2 regions of the Nonomuraea maheshkhaliensis genome follow, and region 1 is predicted to be linked to the other one. Evidence: riboswitches for the same ligand, from Rfam matches in the RefSeq annotation. Region 1 holds a riboswitch; the other holds the start of a gene.
The links. A riboswitch is a leader RNA that binds a small molecule or an ion and turns the genes downstream of it on or off. The one in region 1 is predicted to bind glycine.
Positions count from the first base shown of each region.

Region 1 (7,480 bases):
CGCGGCCGGTGTAGAGGACCGGGTAGTGCGGGGCCAGCCGCCTGGCCAGGTAGTTCGCCGACAGGATGGCCTGCTCGGTGGCGGCGGTGAGCCCGTCGGCGCCCATCATCCTGACGTACGCCCACGAGATCGGCAGGATGCCGGCCGACCCGTACGGGGCCGCCGAGACGGGACCGACCGCGCTGCCGTCGTGCAGCGGGTGGCCCGGCAGGTAGGAGGCCAGGTGGGCGCGGACCGCGACCGGGCCGACGCCGGGGCCGCCGCCGCCGTGCGGGATGCAGAAGGTCTTGTGCAGGTTGAGGTGGGACACGTCGGCCCCGAACTCGCCCGGCTTGGCCAGGCCGACCAGGGCGTTGAGGTTGGCGCCGTCCACGTACACCTGGCCGCCGGCCTCGTGCACCTTGGCGCAGACCTCGGTGATGCTCTCCTCGTACACGCCGTGCGTGGACGGGTACGTCACCATGATCGCGGCCAGCGCGTCCCGGTGCTTGTCGATCTTGGCGTCGAGGTCGGCCAGGTCGATGTTGCCGTCGGAGTCGCAGGCCACGACGACGACCCGCATGCCGGCCATGACGGCGCTGGCGGCGTTGGTGCCGTGGGCCGAGGACGGGATGAGGCAGACGTCGCGCTCGCCCTGGCCCTGGTCGCGGTGGTAGGCGCGGATGGCCAGCAGCCCGGCGAACTCGCCCTGGGAGCCGGCGTTCGGCTGGAGGGAGACGGCGTCGTAGCCGGTCACCTCGGCCAGCCAGCCCTCCAGCGTGCCGATGAGCTCGCGGTAGCCCTCGGTCTGCCCGGCGGGCGCGTACGGGTGGATCGCGGCGAACTCGGGCCAGGTGATCGGCTCCATCTCGGTGGTCGCGTTCAGCTTCATCGTGCAGGAGCCGAGCGGGATCATGGAGCGGTCGAGCGCGATGTCCTTGTCCTGCAGTTTGCGCAGGTAGCGCAGCATCGCGGTCTCGGAGCGGTGGGCGTGGAAGACCGGGTGGGTCAGGTACGCGCTCTCGCGCAGGAGCTCGGCGGGCAGCGCGTCGGGGGTGTGCTCGGGCGCGGCCCCGCCGTCCGGGGAGATCCCGAAGGCGGCCCGCACGGCGGCCACCTCGGCGGCCCCGGTCTTCTCGTCGCAGGCGACGGAGACGTGGTCGTCGTCCACCCGCCAGAGGTTGACGCCCCGCTCGGCGGCGGCGGCCACGACCTCGGCGGCCCGGCCGGGCACGCGGGCGAGCACAGTGTCGAAGAACTCCTGGTGCACGATCTCCACGCCGCCCTCGCGCAGCCCGGCGGCCAGCGCGCCGGCGTGCCGGTGGACGCGGTGGGCGATGCGGCGCAGGCCCTCGGGGCCGTGGTAGACGGCGTACATGCCGGCGATGACGGCCAGCAGGACCTGGGCGGTGCAGATGTTGCTGGTGGCCTTCTCGCGGCGGATGTGCTGCTCGCGGGTCTGCAGGGCCAGGCGGTAGGCGGGGTCGCCGTCGGCGTCCACCGACACGCCCACCAGGCGGCCGGGGAGCTGGCGCTGCAGCCCCTCGCGTACGGACATGTAGGCGGCGTGCGGCCCGCCGAACCCGAACGGCACGCCGAAGCGCTGCGATGAGCCGATGGCGATGTCGGCGCCCAGCTCGCCGGGGGCGGCGATGAGCGTCAGGGCCAGCAGGTCGGCGGCGGCCACGACCAGCGCGCCGGCCTCGTGGGCGGCGGCGGCCACGGCGCGGAAGTCGCGCAGCCGGCCCGAGGCGCCGGGGTACTGCACGAGCACGCCGAAGCTTTCGGGCAGCTCGCCGTCGAGCGGGTGCTCCACCAGCGTGATGCCGAGCGGCTCGGCCCTGGTGGCGAGCACGGCCTTGGTCTGGGGCAGCGCGTCGGCGTCCACCACGAACACGGAGCTCTTGGACTTGCCCGCCCGGCGGGCCAGCGTCATGGCCTCGGCGGCGGCGGTGGCCTCGTCCAGCAGGGACGCGCCCGAGACGGGCAGGCCGGTGAGGTCGGAGACGACGGTCTGGAAGTTCAGCAGCGCCTCCAGGCGCCCCTGCGAGATCTCCGGCTGGTACGGCGTGTAGGCGGTGTACCAGCCCGGGTTCTCCAGCAGGTTGCGGCGGATGACGGCGGGCGTGACGGTGTCGTAGTAGCCCAGGCCGATCATCGAGGTGAGCACGCGGTTGCGCCCGGCCAGGGCGCGCAGCTCGGCGACGGCCTCGGCCTCGCCGATCGCGGCGGGCAGCTTGAGGCGGTCCTTGACCCTGATGGACTCGGGCACGGCCACCGCCACCAGATCCGCCACGGACTCGAAGCCCACGGCTTCGAGCATGCGCTGCTGCTCGGACTCCGACGGGCCGATGTGCCTGGACGAGAACGGCGGAGCTGACAGATCGGTCATGGGTGTGCCTCCCGAGGCTGTGGAGACCGGCGCCAGGGCGCGGGCGAGTGCCGGATCTCCCCCTCTGTCAGCGCGGCCGCACGACGTACGTGCTACCGCGACCTGAGAGCTTCACCCCCGGTGGGGCTTGCACCGTCGGTGAGGCGCCCCTGGCGGGAGCGCCTGCTTTCCAGAGTCGCCTCGCCCGAGCGGTACAGGATGCCTGAGAGATTCCGGGGAGGGTTGCTCCTTCGGCGCCCCGGTGCCGCGATGGGCCCGGGGACTCTCCCGCACGGGGTCGTCAGCCTTGCTGTCCTAGATTACACCGCTACGCCCCATTAGCCGGTCATCGGACCGTCGCGTGCGTGTTCCCTGGGGATTCAGCGCTCCCAGGCGCCTTCCCGGGAGGTGGTCGCGGGGCCCCGCGCTCCCAGGGGCCTTGCGCGTCTTACCGGGGATCGGAGTCCCCTCGTCCGGCATCCCGGCCCTCGTGGAGCCGGGTGCCCTCAGCCGGTGCGGCGGGCGCGTCGCCTGCGGGCCAGCTCGTCAGCGGGATGGTCGGCCGGGACGGTGTCCTCGACCGCCGCGCGTTCCCCCGGCAGCTCCGCGAGGGAGCCCTCGACCTCACGCCAGACCCGGCCGAGCGCGATGCCGAACACGCCCTGGCCGCCCTGGAGCAGGTCGATCACCTCGTCGGCCGAGGTGCACTCGTAGACGCTGACGCCGTCGCTCATGAGCGTGATCTGCGCGAGGTCACCGACCCCGCGGTCACGCAGGTGCTGCACGGCCGTGCGGATCTGCTGCAGCGACACTCCGGTGTCGAGCAGCCGCTTGACGACCTTGAGCACCAGGATGTCGCGGAAGCTGTAGAGCCGCTGGGAGCCCGAGCCCTGCGCGGCTCTTATCGTGGGCTCCACCAGACCGGTGCGCGCCCAGTAGTCGAGCTGCCTGTAGGTGATGCCGGCCGCCGCACAGGCCGTCGGCCCGCGGTATCCGATGTCACCCGGCAGCGTCCTGGGTTGCTGGTCGAAGAGCAGACCCTGCTCTCCGGCACGCTGCCGCGCGCTCTCGCGCCGTACCGGATCTTCCTGGCCGGCCGTCTTTCCCTCGCCGCTGCTGACCGCCACGCGGACCTCCGGCTTTCTCTCATCCCGTGGCCTGATCTGGGGGTTCGTAAAGGGCGACCACGGGTTTCACTTGCACCGTAGGACCGTGACCATGCGCAGTCAACGATCCGGCTCGGCGCGTCGTGAAGCGTAAATGCACTGAAATACCTACCCCGCCCTGCCGAAGTCCTCGGGAGTGATCGTGTCAAGGAACTCCCTGAACTTCTCCACCTCGTCCTCCTGGTCGTCCGGGATGATGACCCCGGCTTCCTGGACGACCTCCTCGCTGGCGAAGATGCGGGCCCCGGTGCGCAGCGCGAGCGCGATCGAGTCGGACGGCCGCGCGCTCACCTCCACGCCGTTGGAGAAGACCAGGTCGGCGAAGAAGATGCCGTCACGCAGGGCGACGATGTTGACCGCGCGCAGCCCGACGCCGAGCGCGCTCAGCACGTCTCTGAACAGGTCATGGGTGAGGGGCCGCGGCGGCGGCTCCTCCGCCTGGGCCAGCGCGATGGCGGTGGCCTCGGTCATGCCAATCCATATCGGAAGAAACCGCTCCCCGTGTGCCTCCTTGAGCAAGACGATCGGCTGATTAGTGGGCATTTCAACTCGAACGCCCACGACCTCCATCTGCAACACGGGCTGCTCCGTATTCCTGACCGGTCACCCGGCACAGCTCTTCGGTCATCACTTCTGCTGACATGGCTTCTTCAATTCAACGTAACACCCGGCAGGCCTCGAATGTGCCCGCGCCTGGCAGCTCGCGACGCTCTCAACGCCCCAGGACCGAACGGACGCCCGTGCGTACAAGGGATGCGTGCAGGTCGAGCAGCAGCGCGGTCAATTCCCTGGCGGCTTCGTCGGCCTCGCCGATGGCGCCGGGGGCGCGCCGTTTGAGTATCGGGGCGACGGTCTGCTCGACGAGCCCGGCCTCGCGCTCGGCCGCGGCCTTGACCGCCCGCAGGTGGCGGGCGTGCAGGCCGAACTGGGACAGGGCGCCCACGGCGCGGGCCACCTTGAGCGCCTCCTCGTCGTAGCGCCTGGCCACGGGCACGAGCAGGCCGTAGTCCTCCAGCTCGGCGAGCGTCTCCTCGTCGATCTCGGCGGCCTCGAGCAGCTCGGCCCGGTCGAGCCTGACCTCCTGCGTCTGCCGGACCTCGCGTGGCCGGCCGAAGCTCTCGGCCATCCGGTCCTTGATCACCCGCAGCGGGAGGTAGTGGTCGCGCTGCTCGGTGAGGATGAAGCGCAGCTGCTCCACGTGGAGGTGGGTGAACTTGCGGTAGCCGGAGGGGCTGCGCTCCGGCTCGATCAGCCCCTCGCCCTCCAGAAACCTGATCTTGGAGATCGTGACATCGGGGAACTCGCCCTGCAGGAGCGCGAGCACCTCCCCGATGCTCATGTGCGACCGTGCCGCCTGAGAACTCACGCGACCGCCTCCCGTGGCCGCGGGCGTGCGGAGGCCGTGTCCATGGGTCTCTCGCTCCGCCCGCTCATACCCCGGAGTTGCCTCGCATCAGGAAGACGAGGCGGAACTTGCCGATCTGCACCTCGTCTCCGGAGTGCAGGGGGACCTCCTCGATGCGCTCCCTGTTGACGTAGGTGCCGTTGAGGCTGCCCACGTCGCGCACGGAGAACTGGCCGCCGCGGTGGCGGTAGAACTCGACGTGGCGGCGGGAGACGGTGATGTCGTCGAGGAAGATGTCGCTCTCCGGATGGCGCCCCGTGGTGGTCAGCTCCTTGTCCAGCCGGAACCGGCTGCCCTGGTTGGGGCCCCTGGTGACGGTGAGCAACGCCGTGCCGGGCGGCAGCTGCTCGACCAGCGCCCGCTCGGCCAGGAGCATGTCGCCTGTCTCAGCCTCGTACGCCTCTATTCCCGCGACGGAGATCGTCGACGTGGTGTCCCCGGAGACCTCGGGCCTGGTCAGCGGTGACCCACAGCGGGAACAGAAACGGGCATCCTCGGGGTTGGCGTGCCCGCACTGCGTGCAGTAGACGCTCGGCATCGATCGGCTCGGCCTCCTACCGCGAAGACGCGGCGACGGTGCTCTGGGGCGCGCCTCGCTTCGCTATTTCAAGTTTGCGAATGCCGCAACTTACGCTGATCAGCGGCAAAGGTCAAGGCGGGGCGCTGCACGTTGGTTCGGACGCAGACAAAGTTACCGCCGCCCCCGCCCCGTGGTCCATGCCGCCGCGCGTTTCTACATTACGATCTTGCGGCACTCTCCGCGCACATCATCGGCAAAGCCTTTCCGATCACGTTCCGTGACCGGGCCGGCCCGCCGCCTGCTCCACGATGCGGGCCCAGCGTTCGAGCAGCGTCTGGGCGCCGTCCACGTCGCCGGCCTCCGCCCACAGGTCGGTGACGGGCTCGGCGGCGGCGGGCAGCACCAGCACCCAGCTCCCGTCGTCGTGCGCCACGCGCACGCCGTCGGTGGTGTCGACGCGGCGGCCGTCGGGCTCGGCCTCGGCCGCCTCCATGACCGAGCGCATGACGGCGCCCTTGGCCGCCCACGGCGTGGGGACCGTCCGGCGCAGCAGCTTCACCTCGGGGATCCGCGCGTCGATCTGGCTGAGCGACAGGCGGGTGCGGGCCACCAGCCCGAGCAGGCGCATGAACGCGGCCAGCCCGTCGATGGCCGGGCTGAACTCGGGCACCACGAAGCCGCCGCGCCCGTCGGCGGCGAAGATCATGTCGGGGCCGGCGGCGGCGGAGGTCAGGGCGTCGAGCGCGGTGGAGGTCCACTGCACCTGGACGCCGTGGAAGCGGCAGACCTGCTCGGCGACCCTGGTCGTGGTGACCGGCAGCGCCACCTGGCCGCCCCTGCGCTCGGCCGCCACCAGGTCGAGCACGACGAGCAGGGCGCGTTCCTCGTCGATGAGCTGGCCCTGCTCGTCCACCAGGGCGATGCGCTCGCCGACCGGGTCGAAGCGCACGCCGAACGCCGCCCGCGAGGAGCCGACCAGCTCGGACAGGCGCTGCAGGTCGCGGCGGCGCCCGGCCAGCGTCTCGGTGGGCGAGACGTCGTCCAGGCGGGCGTTGACGGTGAGCACCTCGACGCCCACCCGGCCGAGCAGCGTCGGCAGCACCAGCGAGGAGGTGCCGCCCGCGCAGTCCACCACCACCTTCATGTCCTTGACGCCGGCCACGCCGACGTGGCGCAGCAGCTCGTGGGTGTAGTCCTCGACGGCCCTGGCCGGATAGGTGAGCTCGGCGATCTCGCCGGGGAAGGCGCGGCGGAACTCCTGCCGGGAGAAGACGCGCTCCAGCTTGCGCTGGGCCGCCGGGGGCAGGTCGGCGCCGCGGCCGTCCATGATGACGATGTCCACGCTCTGCGGGTCGCCCGGGGTGGTGCGCAGCGCGATGCCGCCGGCGGCCGACTCGCGGGCGGTGTGGAAGCGGGCCACGGGCAGCGGGGCGGCCTCCAGGTCGAGGACGTTGATGGCCCCGGCGGTGAGGGCGCCGATGACGGCGCGCTTGAGCGCCCTGGCGGCCAGCGAGCAGTCGCGGGAGGTGACGACGTGCTCGCCCTTCTTCAGCGTGGTGGCGTACGCGCTGGCCAGGCGGACGCACAGCTCGGCGGTGATCTCGACGTTGACCAGGCCGCTGACGCCCCTGGGGCCGAACAGGTTGCGCTGGCCGCGCGACTCCCAGATGACGCTGGTGTTGACGACCGCGCCGGCCTCGATGGTCTTGAACGGGTACACCTTGACGCCGCTGGAGACGTACGCCTCCGCCTCGATGACGCATTCGTCGCCGACGACCGCGTTCTCCTCGATGCGGGCTCCGGCCATCACGTCGGTGCTCTTGCCGATGACGCAGCCGCGCAGGTGGGCGCCGGGGCCGAGGTAGACGTTGTCGTGGACGACCGCGCGGTGCAGGAAGGCGCCCTCGCGGACGACGGCGTTGTTGCCGAGCACGGTGTACTCGCGCAGCTCCGCGCCCGCCTCGACCTTGGCGTACGAGCCGATCAGCAGCGGGCCCTTGAGCACGGCGTCGGGGTCGACCGAGGCCGAGTCGGCCACC
Region 1 is NZ_BAAAMU010000067.1:40,653-48,132, forward strand. It holds gene gcvP (aminomethyl-transferring glycine dehydrogenase) at 1-2,371, opposite strand, end outside; glycine riboswitch at 2,551-2,651, opposite strand; gene ABFX54_RS34985 (MerR family transcriptional regulator) at 2,857-3,477, opposite strand; gene ABFX54_RS34990 (bifunctional nuclease family protein) at 3,625-4,095, opposite strand; gene ftsR (transcriptional regulator FtsR) at 4,229-4,855, opposite strand; gene ABFX54_RS35000 (double zinc ribbon and FHA domain-containing protein) at 4,947-5,459, opposite strand; gene ABFX54_RS35005 (sugar phosphate nucleotidyltransferase) at 5,710-7,480, opposite strand, start outside.

Region 2 (7,480 bases), on a different contig from region 1:
CGGCATCTCCCCGCCCGACGACGACTCGATCCTGGAGACCGGCATCGACGCATGGCGCCGCGTCCAGGAGGTCAACCTGACCAGCGTCTACCTGTGCTGCAAGCACGCGATCCCGTACATGCGCCGCCAGGGCAAGGGCTCGATCATCAACACCGCCTCCTTCGTGGCGGTGATGGGCTCGGCCACCTCGCAGATCTCCTACACCGCGTCCAAGGGCGGGGTGCTGGCGATGTCGCGGGAGCTGGGCGTGCAGTTCGCCAGGGAGGGCATCAGGGTCAACGCCCTGTGCCCCGGGCCGGTGAACACGCCGCTGCTGCGGGAGTTGTTCGCCAAGGATCCCGAACGGGCGCGGCGGCGGCTGGTGCACGTCCCCGTGGGCCGCTTCGCCGAGGCGTCGGAGATCGCGGCGGCGGTGGCGTTCCTGGCCAGCGACGACGCCTCGTTCATCACCGGCAGCGAGTTCCTGGTGGACGGCGGCATCTCCGGCGCCTACGTCACGCCCCTCTAAGGAGATCATGGTGCGTCGTCCCGTCATCGGCATCACCTGTTACGTCGAGCCCGCCTCGTTCACGGTGTGGCAGGACACGACGGCCGCGCTGCTGCCGTACGCGTACGTGGAGCAGGTCGTGCGGGCCGGCGGCCAGCCGGTCGTGCTGCCTCCGGCCGGCGCGCCCGCCTCCGTCGTGCGCGGCCTGGACGGGCTGATCCTGGCCGGGGGCGGCGACATCGACCCGACCAGATACGACGCCGCCCCGCACGAGCGGATCGGCTACGTCAGGGAGGTCCGCGACGAGGCGGAGTTCGCCCTGCTCGCCGCGGCCCTGGAGGCCGGGCTGCCGTATCTGGGCATCTGCCGCGGCCTCCAGGTGCTCAACGTGGCCCTGGGCGGCAGCCTGCACCAGCACCTGCCCGACGTGGTCGGCCACACGGACCACTGCCCGGGCCCCGGCCGTTTCGGCGACCTGCCGGTGAGCGTCGTGCCGGGCACCCGGCTGGCGAAGGCGCTGGGCGAGGAGCCGGTGACGGTCCCGCACTACCATCACCAGGCCGTCGATCGCCTGGCCCCCGGCCTGGCGGTCACGGCCGCGAGCGCCGACGGCACGATCGAGGCCGTCGAACTGGACGCGGCTTTCGTGGTGGCCGTGCAGTGGCACGCGGAGATGGCGGAGGGCCACGCGTTGTTCGACGCGCTGGTGTCCGCCTGCTGAGACGCGCGCGCCGGCGGCCGGTCACGGCTGCCCTGGACGCGACAACGACCCCCGGTCGGCACTAGGCTGGCGGGCATCACCGACGCATCGTGCGGGAGAGCACCCTGACAGCCGGTCAGGGTCCCTGAAGGAGCAAGCCCTCCCCGCAAACCTCTCAAGGCAAAGGACCGCACGGCTAAGGGTGACCTCTGGAAAGCAGGCCCGTGGGCCTCGCCGAAGGTGAAAGTCCGGCAAAAGTCGGGCGAAGCTCTCAGGCATCGATGACAGAGGGGGAGGATCCTGGCATCCAACCCTGTCCTGAGGTGCGACCAATGTCCCGACCGACACCGCTACGAGACGTTCACGAGAGCCTCGGCGCCACGCTCACCGACTTCGCGGGCTGGCTCATGCCGCTCCGGTACGGCAGCGAGTCCGCGGAGCACAAGGCCGTGCGCGAGGCGGCCGGGCTGTTCGACCTGTCCCACATGGGAGAGATCTTCCTGACCGGGCCGCAGGCCGGCCAAGCGCTGGACCACGCGCTGGTCGGGCATCTGTCGGCGCTGGCGCCCGGGCGGGCGCGCTACACCATGATCGTGGACGAGCGCGGCGGGGTGCTCGACGACCTCATCGTCTACCGGCTCGGGGACGAGGAGTTCATGGTCGTGGCCAACGCCTCGAACTACGAAAAAGTCGGAAATGAGCTGAAAATTCGCTCTAAGGCGTTCGATGTGGTCGTCGAGGATCGGTCCGACCAGTACGCGCTGATCGCCGTCCAGGGGCCCCGCTCGCAGGAGATCCTGGCCACGCTCACCGACGCCGACCTCGCCGGGCTCAAGTACTACGCCGGGCTGCCCGGCGTGGTGGACGGCCGGCAGGCCCTCATCGCCCGTACCGGCTACACCGGCGAGGACGGGTTCGAGCTGTTCGTCGCCAACGACGACGCGGTGCCGCTGTGGCACGCCCTCACGGCGGCCGGGGAGCCGTACGGGCTCAAGCCCGCCGGCCTGTCCAGCCGCGACACGCTCAGGCTCGAAGCCGGCATGCCTCTTTACGGCAACGAGCTGCACGCCGGCCTCACTCCGTTCGACGCGGGGCTGGGCCGGGTGGTGAAATTCGACAAGCCCGGTGACTTCGTCGGCAGGTCGGCGCTCGAGGCGGTCAAGGACGACACGCCGCGACGCCGGCTCGTCGGCCTGGTCGCGCGGGGCCGCCGGGTGCCGCGCCACGGTTACCCGGTCACGAAAGACGGCGCCGTCGTCGGCGTGGTCACCAGCGGCGCGCCTTCCCAGACCCTGGGCAAGCCGATCGCGATGGCCTACGTGGACACCGGTGCGGAAACAGGCCTGGCCGTGGACATCCGGGGCAGCCATGAACCTATGGACGTGGTCGAGCTGCCCTTCTACAGGAGGAACAAGTGAGCAACATCCCTGACGACCTGAGCTACACCAAGGAGCACGAGTGGGTGGCCGGGCTCGAAGACGGCCTCACCGTGACCGTCGGCATCACGGCCTTCGCCGCCGAGGCCCTTGGTGATGTCGTCTACGTGCAGCTCCCCGAGGTCGGCTCGACCATCGAGCGGGGCGACTCCGTCGGCGAGGTGGAGTCGACCAAGTCGGTCAACGAGATCTACGCGCCGGTCGGCGGCGAGATCGTGGAGGTCAACCAGGCCGTCGTGGACGACCCCGGCCTGGTGAACAGCGACTCCTACGGCGAGGGCTGGATGTTCAAGGTGCGCGTGGAAGGCGACACCGAAGAGCTGCTCACGCCCGAGGAGTACACAGCGCTCACCAAGGGCAGCGAGTCCTGACCCACCGCCGGGGCCCGCACGGCCGGGCCCCGGCCCCCAAGAAGGGCGCACATCAATGGCGATCAGCGTCTTCGACCTGTTCAAGATCGGTATCGGACCGTCCAGCTCCCACACCGGCGGCCCGATGGCCGCCGCGCACAAATTCGCCCGCGGCCTGCACGAGGACGGCCTGCTCGACCGGGTTGCCCGGGTCGAGGCCATCCTGTACGGCTCGCTCGGCCTGACCGGCAAGGGCCATGGCAGCGACAAGGCGGTCCTGCTCGGCCTGTCCGGCGAGAAGCCCGAACTGGTGGACGTCGACAGCGTCGAGGCCCGCATCGCCGCGATGCGCGAGTCCGGCACGCTCAAGCTCTACGGCACGCACGAGATCCCGTTCGTCGTCGGCGAGCACCTCGTCTTCGAACGCAAGATCTCGCTGCCGGAACATCCCAACGGCATGCGCTTCACCGCCTACGCCGCCTCCGGCGAGCCGATCAAGGAGAAGGTCTACTTCTCCGTCGGCGGCGGCTTCGTGGTGGACGAGCAGGCCACCGGCGCCGACCGCATCAAGCCCGACGACACGGTGCTGCCCTTCCCGTTCACCACCGGCGAGGAGCTGCTCAAGCACTGCTCCAACACGGGTCTGTCGATCTCCGCCCTCGTGCTGGAGAACGAGCAGGCCTTCGGCCGCACCGAGGAGCAGATCCGGGAGGGCCTGCTCAACCTGTGGCGGGTGATGTCCGAGTGCGTGCGCCGCGGCATCTCCAAGGAGGGCGTCCTGCCCGGCGGCCTGAAGGTCAAGCGCCGCGCCAACCAGCTGCACCGCCGCCTGCAGTCGGAGCCGGCCGAGAAGGACCCGCTCCAGGCCATGGACTGGGTGACGCTCTTCGCCCTCGCCGTCAACGAGGAGAACGCCGCGGGCGGCCGCATCGTCACCGCCCCCACCAACGGCGCCGCCGGCATCATCCCGGCCGTCCTGACCTACTACACCCGCTTCGTCCCCCACGCCGACGACGAGGGCGTGGTCCGCTTCCTGCTGACGGCCGGCGCGATCGGCGTGCTGTTCAAGGAGAACGCCTCGATCTCCGGCGCGGAGGTGGGCTGCCAGGGCGAGGTGGGCTCGGCCTGCTCCATGGCCTCCGCCGGCCTCACCGAGGTGCTCGGCGGCACCCCCGAGCAGGTGGAGAACGCCGCCGAGATCGGCATCGAGCACAACCTGGGGCTGACCTGCGACCCGATCGGCGGCCTGGTCCAGATCCCGTGCATCGAGCGCAACGCGGTCGCCTCCAACAAGGCCATCACCGCCGCCAGGATCGCCCTGCGCGGCGACGGGCGGCACTACGTGGCGCTCGACAAGGCCATCAAGACGATGCGCATCACCGGGCAGGACATGCTGGACAAGTACAAGGAGACCTCACGCGGCGGCCTGGCCGTCAACGTGATCGAGTGCTGACCGGACGGCGGCTCGGCCGACAACGTGACCGGGCGCCGGCTCTGCCGTCAACGTGACCGGGCGCCGGCCGGGCGGCGCACGTGCAGCCGTACGACGGCGGGGGCCTCGTCATCGCGGACCTCCCGCCGGATCCGGCCGACGATGTCGCCGTCCAGCTTGCCCACCACCGCGCCCACGTCGGCCGCCGCCGGGCAGGTCAGCGAGATGCGCAGCCCGTCCTCGGCGACTCTGACCCCCGCCCGGCCCAGCCCCTCCACGCCCTTGAGGCCCACGAACAGCATGGCCGTGCCCGTGCCGTTGGGCGTGCCCCTGCGGCCCCAGCCCAGGCACAGCAGCAGCCAGCGCAGGCAGACCAGGGCCAGCAGCAGCAGGCCCAGGGCCAGGAACCACAGCGGCCACGGCTCCTCCGCCAGCGTCCGGTACGCCTGCGCGGGCAGCACCCTGGCGCCCGGCGGCAGGCCGAGGAACCGGTCCTCGCCGCGCAGCCACGCGTACCCGCCGAGGCCCAGCAGCGTCGCCCCGACGATCGCCAGCCCGACCCGATTCCCGGTGTACTGACGCATCAGACGTACCTCCCGCTGTCCCGCCTCCCGCTGTCCCGGCAGATCACCCGGCGCTCCCGCCGTACCGGAGAGCCCATCACGCGGACCTCCTGCGCAGGCGTACCACGACCTCGCCGGTCCCGAGGGTGCCCACGCCCGCCAGGCGGTCCCCCACCGCGACCCCGACCTGCCGCAACATCTGGCCCGAGCTCTCCGCGCTCGTCACGACCGTGACCTCGATGGTGCGCCGGCGCAGGCGTACCCGGGCCTTGTCCACCCCCGCCACCTGCTGGGCGGCGGCGCGGAGCGTGCGGCGCAGTCCTGAGCGGGTGATCCCGATGACGATCAGCGGGTCGGACGTCTCCACCGGCACCGTCCTCGACCGGCCCGGCACGATTGCGAGCAGCAGCATCAGCACGCCCGCCCCCGACGTGACCAGGGACGGCGTGGCGAGCTCCGGCCACGTGCTCTTCGTGGCGAGATCGACCGCCTCGTTCACCGGCACCCAGCCGAGCGGCGCGCCGAGCAGCCCCGAGACCACCTCGGCCGCGGTCACCCCCAGCCCGGCGGCCAGCGTCAGCGCGACCAGGGCCCCCGGAACGGTACGCGCCGGCCGCAACGCCCTGTTCGCCCGGCGCAGCCCGGTGTGCCGCGGGGTGACGGCGGCACCGGGCAGTATCTGCTGAAGCGTGGTCATCACAACGACAGACGTACATGGATCCCGCATGACCTGAACCGCGCCCTCGCCGCCCATTTGCCCGATCATTACGGGGACGACGATCAACACGAACAAGCCTCATATTCATTTGCCCGATATGTCGTTACGCTGCTGGTATGGATGACCGCCAGCGCTACGACAGAGCCACAGCGGCCCTGGAAGCGCCGTTCGCGATCCTCGACCTGGCGGCCATGCGCGCCAACGCCGCCGACCTCGTCCGCCGCGCCGCCGGCAAGCCCATCCGGGTCGCCAGCAAATCCATCCGCAGCCGGGCGGTCCTCGAACGCGTCCTGGCCATGGACGGCTTTCAGGGCATCATGGCCTTCACCCTGCCCGAGGCGCTCTGGCTGGCCGGCCACGGCTTCACCGACATCCTCGTCGCCTACCCCACGGCCGACCGGCACGCCCTCGCCGCCCTGGCCGCCGACCAGGACGCCGCCCGGCGGATCACCGTCACCATCGACTCGGCCGCCCACCTCGACTTCATCGACGCCGCCGTGGCCCACGTGCACTCGCGCGCCGAGCTCAGGACCTGCCTCGACATCGACGCCGGCTACCTCGCCCTCGGCGGACGGTTCAGGGCCGGCGCGCTGCGCTCCCCCGTCCGCGAGCCCGACCAGGCCGCCGACCTGGCCGCCGGCATCGCCAAGCGCCCCGGGTTCCGGCTGGCCGGGCTGATGGCGTACGAGTCGCAGATCGCCGGCCTCGGCGACGACCCGCCGGGCAACGCCGTCTACACCCGCCTCATCCGGCTCATGCAGGCCCGCTCCGCCAGAGAGCTCATCGTCCGGCGCGGACGCATCGTGAACGCCGTACGCCAGTACACCGATCTCGAATTCGTCAACGGCGGCGGCACCGGCTCCGTGGAGCGCACCGTACGCGAGAAGGCCATCACCGAGGTGGCGGCCGGCTCAGGGCTCTTCCACCCCAGGCTGTTCGACTTCTACCGCCGCTTCACCGGCCGCCCGGCCGCCCTCTTCGCCCTGCCCGTGGTCCGCCGGCCCGACATGGAGACGGTGACCGTGCTCGGCGGCGGCTACCCGGCCTCCGGCTCGGCCGGGCCCAGCCGCCTGCCCCAGCCGTACCTGCCCGCCGGCCTGCGCTACGCGCCCGACGAGGGCGCGGGCGAGGTGCAGACCCCGCTCATCGGCCAGGCCGCCGCGGAGCTGCGGATCGGGGACCGGGTGTGGTTCAGGCACGCCAAGGCGGGCGAGCTGTGCGAACGCTTCGACGCGCTCCACCTCGTGGACGGCGACACCCTGGTCGAGACCGTGCCGACGTACCGAGGCGAGGGCCAGACCTTCCTCTGACTCCCGGAGCACGTCGACAGGCCCCGGAGCACGTCAACCGTTCAACGGCCGGCCCCGGGAACGCGTGAACCGCTCAACGGCGATTGCGCCTGCGCCGCCACAGCACGACGGCCGCCCCCACGACCAGCGCCGCGCCCACCGCGATCAGCACAGGACCCATGTCGGGCCGCTCGTCCTCCCAGAGCCGATCCGGCTCCTCCCCGTCGTAGGGCACCGGCCGCGGCGTCACCCCCAGCGCGTCACCCACGGAGGCGACGAAGTTCCCCGCCCTGATCTTGACGTCCGCCACCGTACGCTCGGCGACCCGCTTGGGGCTCACCCGGTCGGCAATGGCGTCGACCGTCTGCGCCAACTCCGCGCGCGTCCGCGCGATCCGCCGCTCCAGCTCGTCGGGATCGGTGTCAGCCATGGCTCTCCTTTCGACCGTACGCGTGCCCGGCGCCGCGTGCCGTGCTGGGCTTCGTCCGTTCTGGTCGTGATCAGT
Region 2 is NZ_BAAAMU010000016.1:115,485-122,964, forward strand. It holds gene ABFX54_RS13880 (3-oxoacyl-ACP reductase) at 1-508, shown strand, start outside; gene ABFX54_RS13885 (gamma-glutamyl-gamma-aminobutyrate hydrolase family protein) at 516-1,208, shown strand; glycine riboswitch at 1,291-1,388, shown strand; gene gcvT (glycine cleavage system aminomethyltransferase GcvT) at 1,520-2,605, shown strand; gene gcvH (glycine cleavage system protein GcvH) at 2,602-2,994, shown strand; gene ABFX54_RS13900 (L-serine ammonia-lyase) at 3,050-4,426, shown strand; gene ABFX54_RS13905 (hypothetical protein) at 4,474-4,989, opposite strand; gene ABFX54_RS13910 (DUF6286 domain-containing protein) at 5,066-5,665, opposite strand; gene ABFX54_RS13915 (amino acid deaminase/aldolase) at 5,803-6,996, shown strand; gene ABFX54_RS13920 (DUF3618 domain-containing protein) at 7,070-7,405, opposite strand.
Region 2: it holds a riboswitch for glycine, as region 1 does, so the genes downstream of both, gcvT (glycine cleavage system aminomethyltransferase GcvT) here and gcvP (aminomethyl-transferring glycine dehydrogenase) in region 1, are expected to answer to the same signal.